One region of the Arthrobacter sp. 001422645 genome, then DNA from elsewhere that is predicted to be linked to it. Evidence: riboswitches for the same ligand, from Rfam matches in the RefSeq annotation. Region 1 holds a riboswitch; the other holds the start of a gene.
The links. A riboswitch is a leader RNA that binds a small molecule or an ion and turns the genes downstream of it on or off. The one in region 1 is predicted to bind thiamine pyrophosphate.
Positions count from the first base shown of each region.

Region 2: linked by a shared signal. The riboswitch ahead of AC6EUH_RS11990 (ECF transporter S component) and the one ahead of AC6EUH_RS14885 (bifunctional hydroxymethylpyrimidine kinase/phosphomethylpyrimidine kinase) in region 1 are both predicted to bind thiamine pyrophosphate.

Region 1 covers NZ_JCBANT010000015.1:68,450-77,653, forward strand. The annotation lists gene AC6EUH_RS14880 (Rne/Rng family ribonuclease) at 1-2,998, shown strand, start outside; TPP riboswitch at 3,117-3,214, shown strand; gene AC6EUH_RS14885 (bifunctional hydroxymethylpyrimidine kinase/phosphomethylpyrimidine kinase) at 3,197-4,864, shown strand; gene rplU (50S ribosomal protein L21) at 5,218-5,526, shown strand; gene rpmA (50S ribosomal protein L27) at 5,588-5,851, shown strand; gene obgE (GTPase ObgE) at 5,968-7,557, shown strand; gene proB (glutamate 5-kinase) at 7,547-8,740, shown strand; gene AC6EUH_RS14910 (glutamate-5-semialdehyde dehydrogenase) at 8,767-9,204, shown strand, end outside.
Region 2 covers NZ_JCBANT010000010.1:102,733-111,936, reverse strand. The annotation lists gene AC6EUH_RS12030 (Na+/H+ antiporter subunit A) at 1-613, shown strand, start outside; gene AC6EUH_RS12025 (Na(+)/H(+) antiporter subunit C) at 610-1,188, shown strand; gene AC6EUH_RS12020 (Na+/H+ antiporter subunit D) at 1,185-2,831, shown strand; gene AC6EUH_RS12015 (Na+/H+ antiporter subunit E) at 2,828-3,373, shown strand; gene AC6EUH_RS12010 (MrpF/PhaF family protein) at 3,370-3,648, shown strand; gene mnhG (monovalent cation/H(+) antiporter subunit G) at 3,638-4,054, shown strand; gene AC6EUH_RS12000 (DUF4235 domain-containing protein) at 4,125-4,388, opposite strand; gene AC6EUH_RS11995 (heme-degrading domain-containing protein) at 4,430-4,996, opposite strand; TPP riboswitch at 5,193-5,336, shown strand; gene AC6EUH_RS11990 (ECF transporter S component) at 5,402-6,046, shown strand; gene AC6EUH_RS11985 (ABC transporter ATP-binding protein) at 6,046-7,677, shown strand; gene AC6EUH_RS11980 (energy-coupling factor transporter transmembrane component T family protein) at 7,674-8,477, shown strand; gene AC6EUH_RS11975 (UDP-N-acetylglucosamine 1-carboxyvinyltransferase) at 8,574-9,204, shown strand, end outside.

The DNA.
Region 1 (9,204 bases):
GCGCCGCACCCGGGCCCGCAAGGTCGCCGAGCCGGCCGAACCCCTGCCGGCCTTCGCTGAGGAAACCGCGGCCGAGGCGCCGGCCGTTGAGGCGCCGGCAGTAGCCGCCGCCGAAGCACCCGTTGAGAAGCCGGTCCGCCGCCGCGCGAGCCGCGCCAAGGCCGCCGCCCCTGTAGCGGAGACCACTGTCCCTGATGTCGCTGTCGCTGAGGCTCCGGCTGTCGAAGCCCCGGCAGCGGAAGCCGCCGCGCAGACGCCGGAAGCACCGGCCGAAACCAGTGTCTCTGTAGCAACAGAAGCCACAGAATCGCCTGCCGAAGCGCCCTCCGCCGCCGCCTCGCTGTTCCTGGAGCCGGGAGCGGTCACCTCGATGATCTTCCAGGCGCCGGACCTGAACGCCGTCGTGCGCCCGGCGCCGGCCGCCGCCGTCGCAGAGGTTGAGGAAGAAGAGACCGAGGAGGGCGACGGCGAGGACGCCGGAAGCCGCCGTCGCCGGCGCAGCCGCGGACGCCGCGGACGCAGCAGCCGTGGGTCCGACAGCGAGTCCGGTGCCGATTCCGATTCCGATTCGGCTGAAGGCGACAAAGCCGAAGCAGAAGAGGCAGAAGAAGGCTCCGAGGGGACGCTCGAAGACGGCGTGACCTCGCGTCGCCGTCGCCGTCGCCGCCGCGGCGAGCAGGACCTTGAACTGACCGGCGGGGAAGACAACGATCCGCCCAACACCGTGACCCGGGTCCGCGCGCCCCGTGCGGCCGCCGAGGCCCCGGTCAACAACCGCGTCACGTCCCTCAAGGGTTCCACCCGGCTGGAGGCGAAGAAGCAGCGCCGCCGCGAGTCCCGCGATACCGGCCGCCGCCGCACCGTCATCACCGAGGCCGAGTTCCTGGCCCGGCGCGAATCCGTGGACCGCCAGATGATCGTCCGCCAGCGCGACGACAGAATCCAGATCGGCGTCCTCGAGGACGGCGTCCTGGCCGAGCACTTCGTGTCGAAGACCCAGCAGGATTCCCTGATCGGGAACGTGTACCTGGGCAAGGTCCAGAACGTGCTGCCGTCGATGGAAGCCGCCTTCGTCGACATCGGCCGCGGCCGCAACGCCGTGCTCTACGCCGGTGAAGTCAACTGGGAATCCGTGAACCTCGAGGGCAAGCAGCGCCGGATTGAAAACGCGCTGAAGTCCGGCGACTCCGTACTGGTCCAGGTCACCAAGGATCCGGTGGGCCACAAGGGCGCCCGGCTCACCAGCCAGATCTCCCTGCCCGGCCGCTACCTCGTTTACGTTCCCGGCGGTTCCATGACCGGCATCTCCCGCAAGCTGCCCGACGTCGAACGCAACCGCCTCAAGCGGATCCTCAAGGACCGCCTGCCGGAAGATGCGGGCGTCATTGTCCGCACCGCCGCCGAGGGTGCGTCCGAGGAAGAACTCACGCATGACATCAACCGCCTCCGCGCCCAGTGGGAAGGGATCGAGGGTCAGTCGACCTCGACGAAGATCCTCGCGCCCGAGCTGCTCTACGGCGAACCCGATCTGACCATCAAGGTGGTCCGTGACGTCTTCAACGAGGACTTCTCCAAGCTGATCGTCTCCGGCGAGGAAGCCTGGGACACCATCGAGGCCTACGTCACCTACGTGGCCCCCGACCTCGTGGGCCGGCTGGAGAAGTGGACCAAGGACACGGACATCTTCGCGGCCTGGCGCATCGACGAGCAGATCCACAAGGCCCTGGACCGCAAGGTCTTCCTGCCCTCTGGCGGCTCCCTCGTGATCGACCGCACCGAAGCCATGACCGTGGTGGACGTCAACACCGGCAAGTTCACCGGCAGCGGCGGCAACCTTGAGGAAACCGTCACCAAGAACAACCTTGAAGCGGCCGAGGAAGTCGTCCGGCAGCTGCGCCTGCGCGACATCGGTGGCATTATCGTCATCGACTTCATCGACATGGTGCTCGAGTCCAACCGCGACCTGGTGCTGCGCCGCATGGTGGAGTGCCTCGGCCGGGACCGGACCAAACACCAGGTGGCTGAGGTGACCTCGCTGGGCCTCGTGCAGATGACGCGCAAGCGCATGGGCACCGGTCTGCTGGAAGTCTTCGGTGAACAGTGCGAAACCTGCGCTGGCCGCGGCATCGTTACCCATGACGAGCCGGTGGAACACCGCCGCGCCAACGTGGTGGCCGCCGAGCACCACATCCCGCGGACCGAGCAGCAGCCGGCCGCGCGGACCGAACGCAAGAGCCGCCGCCGCGGCCGGGGGGGCCAGGGCACGGACGTGCAGTCCGCCCCGGCAGTTGCACACGCCGAACCCACGGAAGCTGAGCGCCACGCCAAGGCCGAGGCAACCCGGGCCGCGTTGGCGAACATCGCAGCAGCGGCGCACGCCGCCCACCTGCACGACGACGAGGCGGGCACCGCTGCCGACGCCGGGGCCCGCGAGGCAGCCGTCGAAGCCGCTGTCGAGGCAGCTGTGGACCTGGCAGCATCCGAGGAAGCAGCCGGACGCCCCGCCGCCGTGCTGACGTTCGGCGGCGAGCAGGTCGCCCTGCCCTTCGTGGAGCACGCGGACGAGGCCAGTTCGCCTGCATTGACGCTGGACCTGCTGACCGAGGCCTTCGCCCACCTGGGTGAAACCGAGGAAGCGAAGGCACCGGCAACACGGGAACCGGCAACACGTGAACCCGCAGGCCGGGCCGCGCCCGCCGCTCCGGCGCGCACCGGCGGAACCGGACCGGGGCGCGCCGCCCAGGCGCCGGGTTCGCAGACTGAAGCGGAAGCCGGGGCAGGCACGTCCCGGGCCCGCCGCGGCCGCCGCAACCGGAGCGCCAGCCGCGCCCAGGGTGCAGCGAACGAGACCTCGGTGGAACAGCGCCAGGAATCCCCGCAGGCGGCAGCCGTTTCGGTGCACGAGGCGAAGGTCCCGGCAGCGACGACGCCGGCGGCCAAACCGGCCGCCAGTGAACCGATCATCCTCGGTGTCGGCGTTCCGGCCTCGGAGCTCTAGGAATCGGGCTCTAGCACCGGAACATTTCAGCAAGGCCGCGGGTGCGGTCCGGCCGGCGTAGCAATACGCCTGGTTCGGGCCGTGCCCGCGACTTCGTTAAGGCATGCGGCTAGGCTGGATCCCTGACACGGGGTGCCGCGCATCGAGCCGGCTGAGATCCAGACCCGTTGAACCTGTCCGGCTAGTACCGGCGAAGGGATGTCTCTCGTGACCACCGCCTCATCGTTTCTTCCGCCTGTCCCTGCTCTTTCGGCGCCCCGGATCCCGCGGGTGCTGGCCATCGCCGGCTCCGACCCCTCCGGCGGCGCGGGGATCCAGGCCGACCTCAAGAGCATCGCCGCACACGGCGGCTACGGCATGGCGGCCATCACCGCCCTGACCGCCCAGAACACCCGCGGCGTCAGCGCGGTCCACGTCCCGCCGGCGGCCTTCCTGACCGCCCAGCTGGAAGCCCTCAGCCAGGACATCACCATCGACGCCGTCAAAATCGGGATGCTGGGGGACGCGTCCGTGATTGACGCGGTCCGCAGCTGGCTGGAGAAGACCCGCCCCGGCGTCGTGGTCCTGGATCCCGTGATGGTGGCGACGAGCGGCGACCGGCTGCTGCAGGAGGCGGATGAGGCGGCGCTTCAGGCGCTGCTGCCGTTCGCGGACCTGATCACACCCAACCTCGCCGAACTCGCGGTCCTGCTCGGAGAATCTGCCGCCGCGGACTGGGCCGCTGCGCTGGACCAGGGCAAGCGGCTCGCCGCCAGGACCGGCACGACGGTCCTGGTGAAGGGCGGCCACCTCGACGCCGGCAACGGCGGCAGCGGCGCCGACGCCAACGCTGGTGACGGGTGCCCCGATGCTCTGGTCAACACCGTTGGGCTCCTGGCGCAGGACGTCATCGTGGTGCCGGGGGAGCGGGTACACACCCGCAACAGCCACGGCACCGGGTGTTCGCTGTCCTCGGCGATCGCCACCGTGCAAGCCAGAAATACCGTTCAAGCGAGAAGTACTGCCCAACCCGGGAGTGCAGGGCAAGCGAGTAAGACTTTGCAGGCAGGGCCGGGGGACTGGGAGGCCGCGCTCCGCGAGGTCAAGCCCTGGCTGCGGGAGGCGCTGCGCGCCTCGGAGGCTCTCGACGTCGGAACCGGGAACGGACCGGTCCATCACTTCCACCACGTCCAGCGGCACACCCAGGACCATGGCACCATCGTGAGGGAACCGGCCGAGGGTGAGTTCGCCGTCGCGCTCCGCGAAGTGGCCGCCCCCGACCTTGAGGCGATTTACGGACTGGAGTTCATTAAGGCCCTGGCCGACGGGTCCCTTCCGGAGAAGGACTTCGCCTACTACCTCGGCCAGGACGCGCTTTACCTCAACGGCTATTCCCGTGTGCTGGCGCGCGCCGCCGCGATCTCACCCACTGAGGCGGAGCAGCTCTTCTGGGCCCGCTCCGCGCAGAACTGCCTCGAAGTGGAATCGGAGCTGCACCGGACCTGGCTGAGTACCCGCCCGGCCCAGGTAACGCCCGGACCCGTCACCAAGTCGTATGTGGACCACCTGCTGGCCGCCTCGGTGTCCGGCAGCTACGGGGTCCTGGTAGCCGCCGTGCTGCCGTGCTTCTGGCTCTATGCCGAGGTCGGGGAGTCCCTGCACGCCCAGTTCCTCGCCGCGGGAGCACCGGAGGCACATCCCTACGCCGTGTGGCTGGCCACCTACGCGGACGAGGACTTTGCCTCCGCCACCCGGCAGGCCATCGCGTACACCGACGCCGCGGCGCGGTCGGCCTCGGCGGGCGAGAGGCACGCCATGGCTCTGGCTTTCCGGCAGTCCGCCCGCTACGAGGTCGAATTCTTCGACGCGCCGCGGCTGCACGCCTGACCGTGGTGACCGGGAGGAGCCTGTACGATAGGTGGGCACGGTTCCGGAAGTCGTTGCGGCAGGCTCTGTCCATACAGAGTGGCGCCTATCACGTACCTCACTCCGGAACCAGCCTCATTTGCGGCCGAAGGCAAAATTAGCGTAGTCTAGACCTTCGGTGCTTACGCCAACACTTGGGTTATGACCTTGAGGACTCTCCGCTCGATTTCGGGTGCGATTGTCCACGGGATAGCTCATGGGTTCCCTTGGGGAATCCACCGGCGTAGAGGCACAGCGTGAGCCGGACCAAACACATTGGACCCAGGTTCCGCACGCAAATCTAGTAATAAACGTCGAGAGAAGTGAGTTCCCCAGTGGTGTACGCGATTGTCCGCGCAGGCGGCCGCCAAGAGAAGGTTTCCGTTGGAGACTTCGTTACCCTGAACCGCGTCCCCGGTGGAGCCGGCAGCACCTTTGAGTTGCCCGCACTGCTCCTGGTAGACGGTGACAAGGTTACGTCTGCAGCTTCGGACCTGGCCAAGGTAAAGGTTACGGCTGAGATCCTTGAGGACCTTCGTGGTCCCAAGATCGTCATCCAGAAGTTCAAGAACAAGACCGGCTACAAGAAGCGCCAGGGTCACCGTCAGGAATTGACCAAGGTCAAGATCACCGGTATCAAGTAACTAATCGTTACTGTTCAGGTTTTCAGCAGATTCCCCAGAATTTTAAGGCAGGCATTTCCAAATGGCACATAAAAAAGGCGCGAGCTCCACTCGCAACGGTCGTGACTCGAACGCCCAGTACCTTGGCGTCAAGCGCTTCGGCGGCCAGGTAGTTTCCGCAGGCGAGATCATCGTCCGCCAGCGTGGCACCCACTTCCACCCGGGCGCCGGCGTAGGCCGTGGCGGCGACGACACCCTGTTCGCTCTGACCCCCGGCGCTGTCGAGTTCGGCACCCGCCGTGGTCGTCGCGTTGTGAACATTGTGGCTGCTGCAGCTGCAGAGTAACAACAAGTCTTAAATCGGTGGGGCGGGCCATTAGGTCCGCTCCACCGGTGTTTTAACCGCATTACAATCATCTTGGGCGTCTTCGGACCCCGAGGAACAGCACTGAGGAGATCCACGTGGCTAGCTTTGTAGACCGGGTAGTACTGCACGTATCCGGCGGTACCGGCGGCCACGGTTGTGTCTCCGTCCACCGCGAGAAGTTCAAGCCGCTGGGCGGCCCCGACGGCGGCAACGGCGGCAACGGCGGCGACGTCATCCTGCGCGTGGACCCCCAGACCACCACTCTGCTGGACTACCACCACGCCCCTCACCGGCACGCCACCAACGGCGGCCCCGGAATGGGCGACTGGCGGGCCGGCAAACACGGCGAAACCCTGATCCTTCCGGTCCCGATTGGCACCGTGGTCAAGTCCAAGTCCGGCGAAGTCCTCGCGGACCTCGTGAGCGAAGGCGCAGAATACGTTGCCGCAGCCGGCGGCATCGGCGGACTCGGCAACGCCTCGCTGTCCTCGCAGAAGCGCCGCGCCCCCGGCTTCGCGCTGCTCGGCATCGAAGGCGAATCCAGCGACGTTGTCCTGGAACTGAAATCCATCGCCGACATCGCCCTGGTGGGCTACCCGTCCGCCGGCAAATCCAGCCTGATTGCGGCCATGTCCGCCGCGCGGCCCAAGATCGCCGACTACCCCTTCACCACCCTGATCCCGAACCTGGGTGTGGTCCAGGCGGGCGAGGTGCGCTTCACCATCGCCGACGTCCCGGGCCTCATCGAAGGCGCCAGCGAAGGCAAGGGCCTCGGCCACCACTTCCTGCGCCACGTTGAGCGCTGCGCCGCGCTCGTCCACGTCCTGGACTGCGGCACCCTCGAATCTGACCGGGACCCGCTCTCCGACCTCGCGGTCATCGAAGCGGAACTGGAAAAGTACGCGGTGGACATGAGCTACGCGGGTTCCGACGGCGAAGTGGTTCCGCTGAACCACCGCCCCCGCCTGGTCGCCCTCAACAAGGTGGACCTGCCCGACGGCAAGGACATGGCCGAATTCGTCCGCCCCGAGCTCGAATCCCGCGGCTACAAGGTCTTCGAGATCTCGGCCACCAGCCACGAAGGCCTCCGCCAGCTCGGCTTTGCCATGGCCGAAATCGTGCAGGCCGCCCGCGACGCCGTCGCCGCGGCCCCGCCGAAGGTGCAGGCCCCGGTCCTCAAGCCCCGCGCCGTCAACGAATCCGGCTTCAAGATCCGCCGCGAAGAGAAGAACCTTGAGCCGCTCTTCCGCGTCCTCGGCGACAAGCCCGTGCGCTGGGTCAAGCAGACCGACTTCACCAACGAGGAAGCCATCGGCTACCTCGCCGACCGCCTGGCCAAGCTCGGCGTCGAAAACGAGCTCTTCAAGCAGGGCGCCAAGCCCGGCGACATGGTGGTCATCGGCGAGGACGACGGCGTCGTCTTCGACTGGGAGCCCACCATGATGGCCGGCGCCGAACTGCTGGCCGCGCCCCGCGGCACCGACGTGCGCTTCGCCGACATCGGCGACCGCCCCACCCGCGGACAGAAGCGCGACGAGCAGATCGAACGCCGCGAGGCCAAGGCCGCCGCCCGTGCCGAACTCGAAGCCGAGCGCAAGGCCGGCATCTGGACCGAGTCCGTCAGCGGACGCCGGGCCGCCAAGCCGCTCAAGGAGAGTGGACTGGGCGCAACCGATGACGAGTAAAGCCGTCACTGACCGGGCCGGGGCGCTCACCCCGCGCCAGGCGTCGGACGCCGCCGCATCGGACGCATCCGCGCCCGACCGCTCCGTGCTGTCCGGGGCGCGCCGGATCGTGGTCAAGGTCGGATCCTCGTCACTGACGTCCATCAGGGGCGGCATTTCGGAAGAGGCCCTGACCGAGCTCGCCGACGCCCTGGCACACAAACGCAACGCCGGCACCGAGATCATCCTGGTGTCCTCCGGTGCGATCGCCGCCGGGCTGGCCCCGCTCGGGCTCGCGAAGCGCCCGCGCGACCTCGCCACCCAGCAGGCCGCCGCGAGTGTGGGCCAAGGCCTGCTGATGGCCCGCTACACACACGCCTTCGGCGCCCACGGGGTCACCGTCAGCCAGGTGCTGCTCACCGCCGAAGACTTCATGCGGCGCAGCCAGCACACCAACGCCTTGCGTGCCCTTGACCGGCTGCTGAACCTCGGCGTCGTGCCTGTGGTCAACGAAAACGACACCGTCGCCACCCACGAGATCAGGTTCGGCGACAACGACCGGCTCGCGGCCCTCGTGGCCCACCTGGTCCGCGCCGACGCGCTCGTGCTGCTCTCCGACGTCGACTCCCTCTACGACGGCCCTCCCGCGCACGGCGCACAACGGATCCCGCATGTGGCGGGTCCGCAGGACCTCGACGGCGTGACCATCGGGCGGACCGGCAAAGCCGGGACCGGCACCGGCGGAATGGTCACCAAGGTCGAGGCGGCCACCATCGCCGCCGGTTCGGGCATCCCCGCACTGGTCACCTCCACCGGCAACGCCGCCGCCGCGCTTGCGGGAAAGGACGTGGGAACCTGGTTCTCCGTCAACGGCTCCCGCAAGCCCGTCCGCCTCCTCTGGCTGGCGCACCTCGCATCCGTGGAAGGCACCCTCGTGCTCGACGACGGCGCCGTCAGGGCCGTGCGCGACCGCCGCACCTCGCTGCTGCCGGCCGGTATTTCCGCCGTGCACGGACACTTCGAGGCCGGCGACGCCGTCGAGATGGTCTCGCAGGACGGCACGGTGATCGCCCGTGGCCTGGTGAATTACGGCGCTGCGGAACTCCCGCAGATGCTGGGCCGCTCCACAAAGGAACTCGGCAGCAGCCTCGGCCGCGGATATGACCGGGTTGTTGTTCATGTTGACGATCTGGTGCTGGTCTAAGCTCCCTGCTCGCCTAAACTGGAACCATGACTGAGGCCCTGACCCCCCGCTCTGCCCTGCTCGCCGAGAAGCTGTTCGCCGAAGGTCTGCTCCCCGCGGACGGCCCGGCGGAAGGCAGCACGGAGCCCGGCGCGGCAACCTCGCCGGATGTCCCCGGCGCCCGCGAAGAAATCGACGTCGAGGCAGCCGTCCACGCCATTGCCGACCGCTCGCGCCACGCCGGCCGCAGGATGGCCCGCGCCAACCGGGCCTGGAAGGACCGCGGACTCCGCGCCATCGCCGCCGCGCTGCTGGAGCGGAAGGCCGGAATCCTCGCCGCCAACGCCAAGGACGTTGCGGCCGGCAAAGCCAACGGCACGTCCGCGGCGATGCTGGACCGTCTCACCCTCACGGAGGCCCGCATCCAGGGCCTCGCCGCCGCGCTGGAAAACCTCGCCAACCTGCCGGATCCCGTGGGCAACGTG
Region 2 (9,204 bases), on a different contig from region 1:
CGGCCGCGGCAACACCCGCGACGACGCCGCGCTGGCCATGAGCCGCCGGTTCGCCGCCTCCACCCGCGATGCGTGGCTAGTCGCGGGACGGACCCTGGCGCCGGAACGCCGGTCGATCATCTTCGAGGTGGTCACCCGGCTGATCTTCCACTCGCTGATCGTCTTCTCGATCTACCTCCTCCTGGCCGGCCACAATCTCCCCGGCGGAGGCTTTGCCGGCGGTCTCACCGCCGGTCTGGCCCTCACCATCCGCTACCTGGCCGGCGGCCGCTTCGAGCTGCGCGAAGCCACCCCGGTCAGTGCCGGCGCGCTGCTGGGCATCGGCCTCGCCACCGCGGCGGCCTCCGGCGTCGCGCCGCTGCTGCTGGGCGGCCAGGTGTTCCAGTCCGCGATCCTTGAGTTCTGGCTGCCGGTCTTTGGCGACGTCAAGTTCGTCACCTCCACCATCTTCGACATCGGCGTGTACATCGTCGTCGTCGGGCTGGCACTGGATGTGCTGCGCAGCCTGGGCGCCGAGATCGACGAGCACTTCGAGGAACACCCGGCAGAACCGTCCGAAGACCAGGAAGCCGGCGAAATCCCGGCCGAAACCACAGCCAAGGGGAAAGCATGAGCGTCAACCTGACCTTGCTGACGGTCATGGGGGCTCTGTATGCCTGCGGCATCTACCTCATCCTGGAACGCAGCCTCACCCGGGTCCTGCTGGGCCTGATGATGCTGACCAACGCCACCAACCTGCTGATCCTCACCACGGGCGGCTACGCGGGCCTGGCGCCGCTGTTCAGCAAGGACACCGCTCCGGGCGAATACAACGATCCGCTGCCGCAGGCCCTGATCCTCACGTCGATCGTGATCTCGTTCGCCGTCACGGCGTTTATGCTCGGCATTATCTACCGCACCTGGGTGCTGGCCCGCGAGGATGAGATCCAGGATGACGCCGAGGACCGGCGCGTCGCCAAGACCCCCAGCTTCGACGTCGAGGACGACTCCGTGATCCCCGTGGAAACTTCCGAATTCCCGTTGACGATGATCGGTTCGGACGGCCAGTCGGTCTCCGACGCCCCCGACGGCGCCGACGCCACGGTCAAGGTTGCCGACCGCAAGCTCGACGCCAAGAAAGCCGCCTCGGAAGAGCAACCCGGTTCCCTCAACATCACACCACCGAACAAGGAAGGAGGCGGACAATGAACATTGCCAGTTTCGCCCCGCTCGCCGTCCTCCTTCCCATCCTCGGCGCCGCCCTGACTTTCCTGCTGATCAGGCACTCGAAGGCACAACGGACCGTGAGCATCGTGGTCCTGTCCCTGACGCTGCTGCTCGAATGCTGGCTGCTGGCCTCCGTCTGGGACGGCGGCACTTCCGCGGTCAACATCGGCGGCTGGCTCCCGCCCTGGGGCATCGTCATGGTGGTGGACCAGTTCTCCTCACTGATGCTGGTGGTGTCCTCCTCGGTGAGCCTCGCCGTGCTGATCTACGCCACCGGGCAGGGCATGGCCGACGGCGACCAGGACGCACCGGTCTCGATCTTCCACCCCACTTACCTGATCCTGGTGGCCGGCGTGTCCAACGCCTTCCTCTCCGGGGACCTGTTCAACCTTTATGTGGGCTTCGAAATCCTCCTGACGGCGAGCTACGTGCTGATGACACTCGGCGGGACGGGTCCGCGGATCCGCGCCGGTGTGACTTACGTGGTGGTCTCGGTGGTGTCCTCCGTGCTTTTCCTGATTGCGATCGCCATGGTCTACGGGGCCACCGGAACGATCAACATGGCCGACCTCGCCCTCAAGCTCGCCGAGCTGGACCCGGGCACGCGGAACCTGCTGCACGTCATGCTGCTCGTGGCTTTTGGGATCAAGGCCGCCGTGTTCCCGCTGTCCTTCTGGCTGCCGGACTCCTACCCGACGGCGCCGGCCCCGGTCACGGCCGTGTTCGCCGGTCTGCTGACCAAGGTGGGCGTGTACGCCATGGTCCGGACCGAAACGCTGTTGTTCCCGGGTGACACCTTCAATACGCCGCTGATGGTCGCGGCCCTGCTGACCATGGTGGTGGGGATCCTGGGTGCCTTGGCCCAGAGCGACATCAAGCGTCTCCTGTCCTTTACCCTGGTCAGCCACATCGGCTACATGGTGTTCGGCCTGGCGATGTCCTCAGTGGCCGGGCTGGGCGCCGCGGTGTTCTACGTGGCCCACCACATCACCATCCAGACCAGCCTGTTCCTGGTGACGGGCCTGATCGAACGACGCGGCGGCAGTTCCTCCATGGACCGTGTCGCGGGTCTTGCCAAGCTGTCACCGGTGCTGGCTGTGCTGTTCTTCGTCCCGGCCATGAATCTGGCCGGGATCCCGCCGTTCTCCGGCTTCCTGGGTAAACTCGGCCTGCTGCAGGCCGGCGTCCAGCTGGGCACCCCGCTGGCCTATGCCCTGGTGATCGGCGGTGTGCTGACCAGCCTGCTGACCCTGCTGGCGATCGCGAGGGTTTGGAACCGTGCCTTCTGGCGCAAGCCCGAGGACGCCGAACACCCCGACCCGGTGCTGCTGGCCGATCCCGCGGAGTCGGCCACGGGCGACAGGGCTGGAAAGGCCAACGTCACCCTCCTGCCGCGGACCATGGTGGGTTCCACCCTGGGCCTGGTCATCTTCGGCGTCGGGCTGACGGTCTTTGCCGGGCCGCTGTTCCGGGTGGCGGACCAGTCCGCCCTCGTTATGCTGGACCGCACCTCGTATATCCACGCCGTCCTCGGTGATGACGCGCCGGTTCCGGCGCTGTCCCAGCCGGGACCGGGGCCGGACCCCGCCGGTGACCAGCCGGCCGGCGGGCAGGAGCGCAAATGAGCCGGAAACGCATATCCCTGCGCCAGGAACTTCCGTTGCTGGTGTGGCTCGTGATTGTGTGGGCCGCCCTGTGGCAGAACTTCAGTCCGGGTAACCTGCTCTTCGGTGCGCTCATCGCGGTGCTGGTGGCCCGTCTGTTCTACCTCCCCCCGGTGGAACTCGGCGGGCGCTTCAACCTGCTGCGCGCCGTCCCTTTCGGCCTGCATTTCCTGGCCAAAGTCGTGGCAGCGAGCTTCCAGGTCCTGTTCCTGGCGGTGGCCAAAGGCCCTAAGGTGATCAGCGCCGTCGTCGCCGTCCCGTTGCGGAGCCACTCCGACCTCCTGGTCACCGCCACGGGACACGTGACCGCGCTGATCCCCGGGTCGCTGGTGGTGGAGGTGGACCGCTCCACGTCCACGCTTTACATTCACGGCATCAATGTCCGCAACGCCGAGGACGCCGCGCAACTGCGAAAAGACGTCCGCAACACGGAGGCCGGGTTGATCAGGATCATGGGTACCAAAGCCGAACTGTCCGCACTCAACCAGGAGCTGGACTCATGATGCAGCTTGTCCTGACCGTGACCGCCGTGGTGCTGTCCCTGGCCGCCGGAGGAGCGATTATCCGGATCGCGAGGGGCCCCTCACTGTTGGACCGGGTGCTCGCGTCGGACGTGCTGCTGGCGATCGTGGGCGCGGCGTTGTGCATCGACATGGCCGTGAACCGGCACCTGAACAATCTCATGCTGTTGGTGGCGGTGTCCCTGATCGGATTTGTCGGCTCCGTGACGGTGGCCCGGTTCGTCGCCGACCGAAGGGAGAAGCCCCGTGGATCCTGAGACGTTCTCCGGCGATACCGTGATCGACGCCGTCTCGGCGGTCTTTATGGTGGTCGGGGCGCTGATGTCCCTCGCCGCGGCCGTGGGGCTGCTGCGCTTTCCGGACCTCATGACACGCATGCACGCAGCCACCAAACCGCAGGTGCTGGGTCTGTTCCTGCTGCTCTTCGCGCTGGGCCTTCAAATGCGCACCTGGTGGGTCTGGCCTGTGCTGGTGGTGGCCTGGATCTTCCAGTTGCTGACAGTGCCCGTATCGGCGCACATGGTGGGCCGGGCCGGTTACCGCACCAAGCACCTGCACCCGGAACTGCTCAGCGCCGACGAACTGGAAGCCGTGGTGCAGCAAGCGGCGGGCAAAAGCGGATTCAGCGATGACGACGGCGGCGCCACCACCGACGGGCGGTAGTAGCTAAACGATGCGCCTAAACCAAACGCCTTAAACGATGCGCCTAAACCAAACGCCTTAAACGATGCGCCTAAACCAAATCCTGGGTTTTGGCGTAACGCGTGATCGCGCGCTGGGTGCCGCGGTTCGCGAGGACCTGGATGATGGCGCTGACGGACGCTGAGATCAGCGCGAAGGTCAGGGCCGAGTGCAGCGTGGTGGGAACGTCCTCGTCGTCGCCCTTGGGCGGCTTGCTGCCCGTGGACTTCTCCCAGATGGTGTCAACGAGCTTGGTGCCGACGTAGCCGGCAAGCAGGCTGATGCCGGCGCCGAACAGTTTGATGAAGAGGTTCATTCTTCGGACTCCTTGCGGGCGGAAACAGGGCTTCCCCTAGCCTAGCGGTCCTTGACCGGCGGTCCAGCCAGGGACGCGGGACCACCGAGAATGTCCGACAGAGCCTCGACCACCAGCTCATGGTCGGCTTTCTGCGGCAGCCCCGACACCGTGACGGTGGCGACCATCCCGGTTCCGCGCACGTAGATGGGGAAGGCGCCGCCGTGGGCGGCAAACTCCTTCTCGTCGAACCAGGCGTTGTCCTCTATCCGCCGTCCGGCGGCCCGGGCCCGGAGTCCCACCAGCAGGGACGGGACCTCGTACCGCACGGCCGTGCGCTGCTTGGCCCTGATCCAGCGTTCATTGTCCGGTGTGGCGCCCTCCAGCGCCGCGTGGAAGAGCACCTGTTCACCCTTGGTGATGTCGATGGCGATCGGGTGGGAGCGCTGCCTGCCGAGTTCAACCAGGCGGAGCCCCAGATCCAGGGCGTCGTCCTTACTGAACGACAGGAACTGCAGCTCGTCCATTTCGGCCAGGATGCGGCCGATCAGCGCCGCCAGGGATCCGTGCGGCTGCGGTTCGGGGGAGTCCGGATCGAAGTCCGGGGAAGACGCCGGTGAAGTGGTCAAGTCATTCAGCTTCCGTTAGTGGCCGCCGCCGGGCGGCCGGCACGCGGCGGCCTCCGGCGTTTTCCCTGCGTTGCCGACTCTACCAAGCAAGGCCTCCGGAGGTCACCGGCGCCGGCACCGCCGGATTGTGACGGCCGGGCCCCGGAGATCACGGTCCCACGGGTGTAAACTGGGCCACGCCCATAAGGGCGACATTTAGATACGACAGGGGAGCGCCGCCGTCGGGCATCACCGGAGAAATCCGGGGGAACCACAGGTGGGCGCTGAGAGTGCGGACAGCCGCAGACCCTCGAACCTGATCCGGTTAGTACCGGCGCAAGGGAGTCGAGTTCTCAGAGTGCCCGGAGCGGCGGCGGAAGCCGCGGCCGGCGGGCACTCTCCCCTCCTGTTCCTCAGGAGGACGACATGACTGATACATCTGCTGCATCTGCTGCCCGGCAGGCCCGCACCCAACGCAGCTACAACTGGCGTGTGGTGGACATTGTGGTGGCCGCGTTGATCGCGGTGGCCGGCGGCGTGATCTTCTGGGCCTGGTCCCAGGGCGCCAACCTGATTTCCGCTCCCGTCAATGCGCTCTACCCGCCGCTCACCGGGCTGTACGCCGGCGGCTGGATGATCCCGGCGGTGCTGGGCATGCTCATCATCCGCAAGCCGGGTGCCGCGCTCTTCTGCGAAGCCGTAGCGGCCACCGGCGAGCTGATCATGGGCTCGCAGTACGGCACCACGGTGCTCATCTCCGGCATTCTGCAGGGCCTGGGCGCCGAACTGGTCTTCGCCGCGTTCCTGTACAAGAAGTTCAACCTGCCCGTATCCCTGTTGGCCGGAGCCGGCGCGGGCCTGTTCTGCGGCTTGAACGATTCGTTTATGCCCTGGGGCTGGAACATCGCCTACGCCGGCGGCGACAAGCTGGCGTACATCATCTTCACTGCGATCTCCGGCGCCGTGATCGCCGGCGGGCTGTCCTGGCTCGCCACCCGGGGCCTGGCCAGGACCGGCGTGCTGAGTTCCTTCGCCTCCCGCAAGGCGGCCTCGGAGCCCGTCTTCTCCTGATGCCTGCCTTCAACACGTCCGCCAGCAGCGTCCGCCCGGCCGCGGTCACCGCACGCGGCTGGGGCTGGCGGCACGCCGGCCGGCCCCGGCCCGCCGTGAGCGGACTGGACCTGGACATCCGGCCCGGGGAGCGTGTGCTGCTGCTGGGACCTTCGGGCGCCGGCAAGTCCACGCTCCTCCACGCCCTGGCCGGGGTGCTCGGTGACAGCTCCGCGGGCGGCGGTGACCTTGCTCCCGGCGGCAGTGCCGAGGACGCGGACGAGACCGGCAGCCTGCTGATCGACGGCGCCCCGCCCCGGTCCCGGCGCGGACGTTCCGGGCTGGTGCAGCAGGACCCGGAGACCCAGGTGGTGCTCTCGCGCCTGGGCGACGACGTCGCGTTCGGCGCGGAAAACCTGTCCGTTCCCCCGGCGGAGATCTGGTCCCGCGTGGCCGAAGCGCTCGACGACGTCGGGCTGGGACAGCTGCCGCTGGACCACCCGACGTCGGCGCTCTCCGGCGGCCAGAAGCAGCGGCTGGCCCTCGCCGGCATCCTCGCGATGCGGCCCGGGCTGATTCTGCTCGACGAGCCCACGGCCAACCTGGACCCCGCCGGCGTCCTGGAGGTCCGGGACGCCGTCGGCCGCTGCCTGGAGAAGACCGGGGCCACCCTGGTGGTGGTGGAGCACCGGGTCGCGGTCTGGAAAGACCTTGTGGACCGGATCGTGGTGCTGCAGCCGGGATCCGCCACGGACTCCGCCGTGCTGATCGACGGGCCGCCGGACCAGGTCCTGGCGCAGGCACGGGACATGCTCACCGCGGCCGGCGTCTGGGTGCCCGGCTACGTGCCGGCCACCCGGGCGCGCGGCGCCCGGTCCGCCGGCCCTGCTTCCGCTGCAGGCCCCGCCGGGCAGCTGCTGCTCGCCGCGGAGGGTCTGGCCGTCTCGCGGGAACGGCCGCGGCGGGCCGGTCTCCGCGGAGGCTTCCGTCCCGTGCCGCCGGAGCCCGTCCAGGCCGGCATCACGGCCCGGGTCCGCGCCGGAGAGGCGCTGACCATCACGGGCCCCAACGGTTCGGGGAAGTCCACCTTCGCGTTGACCCTCGCCGGCCTGCTCGCGCCGGTCTCCGGCAGGGTGTCCGCCACCCTGGAACTGAGTGCGGGCGCCGGAATCGATCCGTACCGGTGGAAGGCGCAGCAGCTGATCGCCAGGATCGGCACCGTCTTCCAGGAACCCGAGCACCAGTTCGTCACCGGACGCGTGCTGGACGAGCTGATGTTCGGCCCCCGGCATCTGGGCCGCGGCGGGGATCGCGTCGACGAACTGCTGGAGCGGCTCCGGCTGACGGAGCTGGTCGATGCCAATCCCTATACCCTTTCCGGCGGGGAAAAGCGGCGGCTGTCCGTGGCCACCGTCCTCGCCGCCCATCCCCGGGTGCTGGTCCTGGACGAACCCACGTTCGGCCAGGACGCCAACACCTGGGCAGAGCTTGCCTCCTTCCTCTCGGAACTCCTCGACGACGGCACCGCCGTCGTGTCGGTGACGCACGACGCCGAATTCAGCGAGGTCCTGGGCGGCACCGAGCTGAGCCTCCGCGCCCCGGGACACCGGGGCCGGGAACTCCCGGAACGTGGCAAGGTCAAAGCACCATGAGGCAGGAACTGACGCTCCGCGGCAACACTGCCGTCCTGACCCGCGCCAACCCGCTGGCGAAATTCGCCGCCGTTATGCTCATCACGATGGTGCTGGCGTTGTCCATCGACTGGGTGTCCGCCTCCGTGGCGCTCGCCTTCGAGCTGGCGCTTCTTCCGCTGGCCGGACTGACAGTCAGACTGCTCTGGCAGCGCGGCTGGCCACTGATCCTGGCCGCGGCGCTGGGCGGCTGGAGCACGACGATCCTGGCCCCGGACGGCGGGGCCATCCTGTTCGACGCCAGGATCTGGTCCATCAGCGAGGGTTCCCTGGAACTCGGGCTCGGCTTTATGCTCCGCGGCCTGGCCATCGCGCTGCCGGCCGTGCTGCTGATGAGCTGCACGGATCCCACGGACTTGGCCGACGCCCTCGCGCAGAAGGCGAAGCTTCCGCACCGCTTTGTCCTGGGGACGCTGGCCGCGATGCGGCTGGTGGGACTGATGGCCGAGGAGTGGCAGACCATCGGCATGGCCCGGCGCGCCCGCGGCGTGGGTTCCCACGGGAACCCGCTGCAGCGGCTGCGGGCCACCCTGGGGCAGAGCTTCGGGCTGCTGGTGCAGGCCGTACGGCGCGCTTCCCGGCTGGCAGTCACCATGGAAGCTCGCGGCTTCGGCGGGGATGCCCGCACGTGGGCCCGGAAGTCGGTCTTCAGCGGCCTGGACGTGTGGGTGTTCCTGGGCGGGCTGCTGATAGCCGGTGCCGCGGTCGCCGCTGCCCTGGCGGCGGGGACCTGGAACATGGTCTTCCTCTCGCGGCAGTAGCGATCGTTATCGCACGGTGCGGGTATGGCTGTGAGATTAACGGCATTCCGGCGGAAATGCGGGGGGTTAATAAATCATGCGTGATATTTTCTTGGGATGACTCAAGAGACTGCTGAACACGTCGGCGCCCTGCTCCGCGACGCCCGCGGCCAGAAAGGCTGGACCCAGGGGCAGCTCGCTGCCGAGCTGGGAACCAGCCAAAGCGCCATCGCCCGCATGGAACAAGGCAAGCAGAACCTGAGCCTGAAAATGATCCAGCGGCTGGAGTCCATTTTCGGCCGGAGCATCGTCAATGTGGGACGGCCCGCCATGACGCACCTCCGGGTCGAGGGCGGCCGCACCCTCTCCGGCGCCGTCGACGTGAACAGCAGCAAGAACGCCGGCGTCGCCCTGCTGTGCGCCAGCCTGATCAACCGCGGCACCACCACCCTGCGGCGGCTCGCCCGGATCGAAGAAGTCAACAGGATCGTCGAGGTGCTGACCAGCATCGGCGTCGAGTGCACCTGGCTCAACGCCAACGACCTGCAGATCCGCCGCCCCGCCGTGCTGGACCTGGACTCGATGGATGTCGAGGCCGCCCGCAGGACCCGCAGCGTCATCATGCTGCTGGGCCCGCTCCTGGACGAATCCAGCGAGTACCGGCTGCCCTACGCCGGTGGCTGCGACCTCGGCACCCGCACCGTGCAGCCGCACATGCAGGCGCTGCGCCAGTTCGGCCTCAGCGTCG